2 regions of the Labrys methylaminiphilus subsp. lupini genome follow, and region 1 is predicted to be linked to the other one. Evidence: riboswitches for the same ligand, from Rfam matches in the RefSeq annotation. Region 1 holds a riboswitch; the other holds the start of a gene.
What was found. Region 1 has a riboswitch for thiamine pyrophosphate ahead of thiC (phosphomethylpyrimidine synthase ThiC). Riboswitches for the same ligand answer to the same signal wherever they lie in the genome.
Positions count from the first base shown of each region.

Region 2: another riboswitch for thiamine pyrophosphate. It lies ahead of thiB (thiamine ABC transporter substrate binding subunit); the one in region 1 lies ahead of thiC (phosphomethylpyrimidine synthase ThiC).

Region 1 is NZ_JBMDIH010000001.1:4,213,679-4,217,081, forward strand. It holds gene ACN6KF_RS19905 (GMC family oxidoreductase) at 1-813, shown strand, start outside; TPP riboswitch at 1,062-1,169, shown strand; gene thiC (phosphomethylpyrimidine synthase ThiC) at 1,271-3,112, shown strand; gene thiO (glycine oxidase ThiO) at 3,096-3,403, shown strand, end outside.
Region 2 is NZ_JBMDIH010000001.1:2,647,542-2,650,944, reverse strand. It holds gene ACN6KF_RS12510 (ABC transporter ATP-binding protein) at 1-557, shown strand, start outside; gene ACN6KF_RS12505 (HAD family hydrolase) at 554-1,216, shown strand; TPP riboswitch at 1,318-1,430, shown strand; gene thiB (thiamine ABC transporter substrate binding subunit) at 1,484-2,497, shown strand; gene ACN6KF_RS12495 (ABC transporter permease subunit) at 2,538-3,403, shown strand, end outside.

The sequences.
Region 1 (3,403 bases):
CTTTCTGGCGTTGGTCCGGCGGGGCTGCTGGCCAGGCACGGCATCCCCCTCGTGCTGGATGCGCCCGGCGTCGGCGAGAACCTGCAGGACCATCTGCAGATCCGCACCGTGTTCAGGATCAGCGGCGCACGTACCCTGAACGAATGGCAGGCCTCGCTGCTGGGCAAGGCTGAGATCGCCCTCACCTATGTCCTCAAGCGCTCCGGGCCGATGGCGATGGCACCGAGCCAGCTCGGCATCTTCATGAAGTCGGATGCGCGTTTTGGCAGCGCCAATATCGAGTTCCATGTCCAGCCTCTGTCACTCGACGCCTTCGGGTCTCCGCTCCATCCCTTTCCGGCCATCACCGTCTCGGTCTGCAATCTCAGGCCGGAGGCACGCGGCCATGTCCGCATCGTCTCGCCGGATGCCCAGACCCATCCGGAAATCGCGCCGAACTACCTTTCCACGGAAGGCGACCGTGCGGTCGCGGCCGATTCGATCCGCGCGGCCCGCCGCCTGATGGCGACCCGGCGCATGCAGGCCTTCCGGCCGGAGGAGCTGAAGCCGGGGCCGGCGATCCAGTCGGCCGACGATCTCGCCAAGGCCGCCGGCGACATCGCCACCACCATCTTCCACCCGGTCGGAACGGCGCGGATGGGCACCGACGCGGCGGCCGTGGTCGACCCCGAGCTGCGCCTGCGCGGCATGTCCGGCCTGCGCATCGCCGATGCCTCGATCATGCCGACGATCGTCTCCGGCAATACCCATGCGCCCGTGGTGATGATCGCCGAGAAGGCCTCGGACATGATCGCCGCTGCCTGGCGGGGGTGAGGTCGTCCTTTGGAGGGGCGGGTCTTCGGACCCGGCTCTTTCAAGGTGTTGAGGTCCGAAGTCCAAATAGGGCAGAGCGGCCCCTCATCCGCCCCTTCGGGGCACCCAGTCCACTCCAAGTGGAGTGGACGATACCCGCAAGGGGAGAAGGCGCCGGCAGGCGGATGAGGGGTGGCAACGCTCCTTCTTCCAAAATAATGCGACAATCCTTCCCTCTGGACGCCCGGCGATTCCGGGTCTAACCTTGGAATCGTTCCGAGGGGTGTCCTGCGCAAGCGGGGCTGAGATGGCCTAGAGCCGAACCCTTCGAACCTGATCCGGGTCATGCCGGCGAAGGGACGGGAACAGGGCTTTGGCGCTAGGAATTGGCTCCAGGTCCCGGAATCGGCTGGGATGCCGGTTCTGCCCAGACAATCGTCGCCCCGGATCTCCATGACTCGCAACGAGGAGGAGATCCATGAACATCCAAAATCCCAAGACCAAGATTGCCGCGCCGCAAAGCGTGACCACGGGGCCCATCGCCGGCTCCCGCAAGGTCTATGCGGCCCCCGCTTCGCATCCTCAGATGCGGGTGCCCTTTCGTGAGATCGCGCTGAGCGATGCTTCGCTCGCCCCGATCCGCGTCTACGATCCCTCCGGCCCCTATACCGAGGACAGCGCTAGCATCGACCTGCAGCAGGGCCTGCCAACCCTGCGCGAAAGCTGGATCGCCGGCCGCGGCTTCGGCGCGATCGATGGCCGCACCGTTAGACCTGAGGACAATGGCAATGTCTCCGCCGACAGGCTCGTGGCACCCTGCCCGGCTGATCGTAAGCTGCGCCGGGGCGCCGACGGCCAGCGCGTCACCCAATATGAGTTCGCCAAGGCCGGCATCGTCACCGAGGAGATGGTCTACGCCGCCTTCCGTGAAAACCTCGCCCGCGAGAAAGCCTTGGACGGCGCGGCCGAGCGCCGGGCCGATGGCGAGGATTTCGGCGCGGCCATCCCTGAATTCGTCACGCCGGAATTCGTGCGCGACGAGATCGCCCTGGGACGGGCCATTCTGCCCGCCAACATCAACCATCTCGAACTCGAGCCGATGGTGATCGGCCGCAACTTCCTGGTGAAGGTCAACGCCAATATCGGCAACTCAGCCGTCACCTCGGGTGCCGCCGAGGAGGTGGAGAAGCTGGTCTGGGCCACGCGCTGGGGCGCCGACACCGTTATGGACCTCTCCACCGGGCGCAACATCCACAACATCCGCTCCTGGATCCTGCGCAACTCGCCGGTGCCGATCGGCACGGTGCCGATCTACCAGGCGCTGGAGAAGGTCGACGGCGATCCCTTGAAGCTCGATTGGGAGGTGTTCAAGGACACGCTGATCGAGCAGGCCGAGCAGGGCGTCGACTATTTCACCATCCATGCCGGCGTTCGCCTCGCCCATGTTCCACTCACCGCCAGCCGGGTCACCGGTATCGTCTCGCGCGGCGGCTCGATCATGGCGCGCTGGTGCCTGGCCGGTCATCGCGAAAGCTTCCTCTACGAGCATTTCGGCGACATCTGCGACATCATGCGCCGCTATGACGTCTCCTTCTCGCTCGGCGACGGCTTGCGTCCGGGCTCGATTGCCGATGCCAACGACGCCGCCCAGTTCGCCGAACTGGAGACGCTGGGCGAGTTGACCAAGATCGCCTGGGACAAGGGCTGCCAGGTGATGATCGAGGGGCCGGGCCATGTGCCGATGCACAAGATCAAGCAGAACATGGACAAGCAGCTCGCCGCCTGCGGCGAGGCTCCCTTCTACACCCTCGGGCCGCTGACCACCGACATCGCGCCGGGCTATGACCACATCACCTCCGGCATCGGTGCGGCGATGATCGGCTGGTTCGGCACCGCGATGCTCTGCTACGTCACGCCCAAGGAGCATCTCGGCCTGCCCAACCGCGACGACGTCAAGACCGGCGTGATCACCTATCGCATCGCCGCCCATGCCGCCGACCTCGCCAAGGGCCATCCGGCGGCCAAGGTCCGCGACGATGCCCTGTCGCAGGCGCGCTTCGACTTCCGCTGGGAGGACCAGTTCAACCTCTCCCTCGATCCGGATACCGCGCGCGCCTATCACGACGAGACCTTGCCCAAGGACGTGCACAAGGTCGCCCATTTCTGCTCGATGTGCGGGCCGAAATTCTGCTCGATGAAGATCACGCAGGATCTGCGAGAAGAAGTCCGGGCGATGGAAGAAGCCGCACGGCAGGGCATGGCGGAAAAATCGCGCGAATTCCTCGAACAGGGCGGGGCCCTCTATGTCCCGGCCGAGTGACGGACGACGGCGCATCACCATTGTCGGGGCCGGCGTTGCCGGCCTCGTTACGGCAATGGAATGCGCGGCGCGAGGTGCCGAGGTCGAGATCCTGGAGCGCAGCGAGGTCCTGGGTGCCCAGGCCTGTTCCTGGCTGGCCGGCGGCATGCTGGCGCCCTGGTGCGAGCGGGAAAGTGCCGAGGTCGAGGTCGAGCGGCGCGGCGAACTCGCTCTCGCCTGGTGGCCGCGCCATGTGCGGGAAACTGTTCAGCGCGGCACGCTGGTGGTCGCGCCCGCCCGCGACGGCAGCGA
Region 2 (3,403 bases), 1.6 Mb from region 1:
TTTCCGTCGCCAGTCTGCGCAGCGCCATGGCCTATGTCGGGCAGGACGTGTTCCTGTTCGCCGGAACCATCCGGGAGAACATCGCCTTCGGCCGGCCAGGCGCGTCACAGGAGGCGATCGAGGCCGCCGCCAAAGCAGCCCATGCCCATGATTTCATCGTGGATTTCGACCGAGAATACGACACCGAGGTCGGTGAGCGCGGCCTGCAGCTCTCCGGCGGCCAGCGCGCCCGCATCGCGATTGCGCGCGCCATTCTGCGCGATGCCTCGGTCATCCTCCTGGACGAAGCCACTGCCGCGCTCGACTCCCAGTCCGAGCAGGCCGTCCAGAACGCTCTGGACGATCTCTGCGCTGGCCGTACCGTCGTGGTGATCGCCCACAGGCTGCAGACCGTCCAGGAGGCGGACAAGATCTGCGTGATCGACGGCGGTCGGTTGGTCGAGGAGGGCAGCCATGAAGAGCTGCTCGCCAAAGGGGGGCGCTATGCCGCCCTCCATGCCGTGCAGTTCCGCGAAGAGCCTCAGCTCTCGCCTGTTTTGGAAGGTTTTGCTTCGTGAAGTCCGTTGCCCTTTTCGATCTCGATGGCACTCTGGTCGATGCCGATCACCTGCATTACGAGGCCTGGCGCGAGATGGTGGCGCCACATGGCATCGAACTCTCCCTTGATACCTATGTTTCCGAGATCATGGGCCAGCCCAACAGCCTGCTCGCCAGGAACTTCCTGAAGGGTCTGGACGAGGATGTCGCACTCAAGCTCGTCGACGACAAGGAGGCGATGTTTCGCAGCCTCTTCGTCGGGCTCAAGCCGGCAAAGGGGCTGACGGATTTTCTCGACTGGCTCGAAAAGAACGGCGTGCCGATCGGCGTGGTCACCAATGCGCCGCGGGACAATGCGGAGCATCAACTCGTCAATCTGGGCCTGGTGGAGCGCTTCCCTACCGTAGTGATCGGCGCCGAGGTTACCAATCCCAAGCCCCATCCGGATCCTTATCTCGTTGGCCTGGAACGCCTGCAGGGAATGGCTGCTTCCAGCCTGGCCTTCGAGGATTCACGCTCGGGTATCACGGCCGGCAAGGCAGCGGGCCTTGCCGTGATCGGTCTTGCTACCAGCATGAGCGAGAAGGCACTGCTGGCTGCGGGCGTGGAACTGGCGATTCCCGATTATGAGGATCCGCGCCTTCGGCCCTTCGCAGCGGCCCAGCTCGGCATCGCTTGATGGCAGGCAGATAAACCTCGTCAGTTTTGCACCTTGTCGGCCGTGGGCGATCTCCGCCACGAAACGGGCTTTCCCTTGCCTCGGGAAAGCGCTAACACGGGAATCGTCTCATGGGGTGCCCGCAAGGGCTGAGAAGACGGTGGCCGCAAGCTTCGTCTAACCCATCGAACCTGATCCGGGTCGTGCCGGCGGAGGGATGAGCTTCGAAGCTTTCAGCTTCACCGCAATTTTCTTCACCGCCGTCGTCCGTATCGAACCGTTTTCGACATGGAGGACGCTATGCTGAGGAAACTGCTCGCCGCTCTCGCACTGGCCACCGTTGCCACGACGGCCTCGGCCGAGGACAAGCCGGTGCTCACCGTCTACACCTATGAGAGCTTTTCGAGCGAATACGGTCCCGGCAAGCCGCTGCAAACCGCCTTCGAGGCCAAGTGCAACTGCAAACTGACCTATGTCACCGCCGATGACGGCGGCGCTCTCTTCGCCAAGCTCAAGCTTGAAGGCGCCTCGACCAAGGCGGATGTTGTCGTCGGTCTCGACGACAATCTGATGGGAGAGGCGGAAAAGTCCGGTCTTTTCGTGCCGCATGGCGTGGCAGCCGAGAAGCTCTCTCTGCCCGAACCTTGGACCAACAAGACCTTCATTCCCTATGACTGGGGCTATTTCGCCTTCGTTTATGACAGCGACAAGCTCAAGACCCCGCCGGCCAGCCTGAAGGAACTGGTCGACGACAAGAACGGCCCCAAGCTGGTGATCGAGGATCCGCGCACCTCCACGCCGGGCCTCGGCCTGCTCGCCTGGGTCAGGGCCGTCTATGGCGACAAGGCCCCCGAGGCCTGGAAGTCGCTGAAGCCGCGCATCGTCACCGTCACCTCGGGCTGGTCGGAAGCCTATGGCCTGTTCCTGAAGGGGGAGGCCGACATGGTGCTCTCCTATTCGACCTCGCCCGCCTATCACATCGGCGCCGAGAAGAAGACCAACTACAAGGCCGCGATGTTCCCGGAAGGCCATCAGACCCAGGTCGAAGTCGCCGGGGTGGTGGCGAGTTCCAAGCAACAGGAGCTCGGGCGTCAATTCCTCACCTTCCTGCTCTCGGATGAGGCCCAGGCTGCGCTGCCCGAGACCAACTGGATGTATCCGGCCAGGACACCGGTCGCAGGACTCCCGGATAGCTTCAAGGCCGTTGCCGTTCCCGCCAAGGCCCTGATGGCCGATCCCGCCAAGCTCGCCGAGAACCGCAAGGCCTGGATCGACGAATGGCTGGCCGCCATGGCCAAGTGACGGCAACGAAAGCGAGAGGGCGTTGCGCGCTCCATCCTGAATGCCCGGCCTGATTCTCCTTGGCGCCCTTGCCGCGCTCGTGCTCGCAGCGCTCGCCAGCCTGTTCCTCGCGGCTGGCGGCGATGCCTGGCAGGGCAATGTCGGCTATCTCGTCTCGATTGCCGGCTTCACCGTCTATCAAGCGCTGCTCTCCACCTTGCTGTCGTTGTCGTTCGGGGCGTTGGTTGCCCTGGCGCTGGCCCGGCGGCAATTCCCAGGGCGCCGCCTGCTGCTGGCTCTGTTCGGCGTCGCGGCCGCGCTGCCTTCGATCGTGGCCGTGTTCGCCTTTGCCGGCATCTATGGCCGGGCCGGCATCGTCAACGCCGTGCTGGGGGCCATCGGCCTGCCGGGCATCTCGCTCTACGGGCTTACCGGCATTCTGATGGTGAATGTCTTCTTCAACGGAGCCTTCGCGAGCCGGGTGTTCCTCGCGGCACTGGAGACGGTGCCGGGGGAGCATTGGCGGCTGGCGGCCTCGCTCGGCCTGCCGCCTTCAACCATTTTTCGCCGTATCGACTGGCCAGTGCTGCAGCGGGACCTGCCGGCGCTGGCCCTCCTGATCTTCATCGCCTGCGCAACCTCTTTCGCCATTCCCCTCACGCTCGGAGGCGGCCCCGGCAGCGCCACTTTCGAGGTTGCCATCTACCAGGCCATTCATTCCGATGCCGACTTCGCCAGGGCCGCCGTGCTGGCCTTGCTGCAGATCGCCGCCATGGCAGTGCTGGTGACGCTTGCTGCGCCCCTGCTGGTGCGTCCTCCCGAAGCCGCCAGCCTCGGGCGCAAATTGGAGCGGCCCGATCGGGAAGCAGGCTGGCTGCGGCTGGCGGATACGCTGGTCGTCGGCCTTGCTTTGCTTTTGCTGCTGCC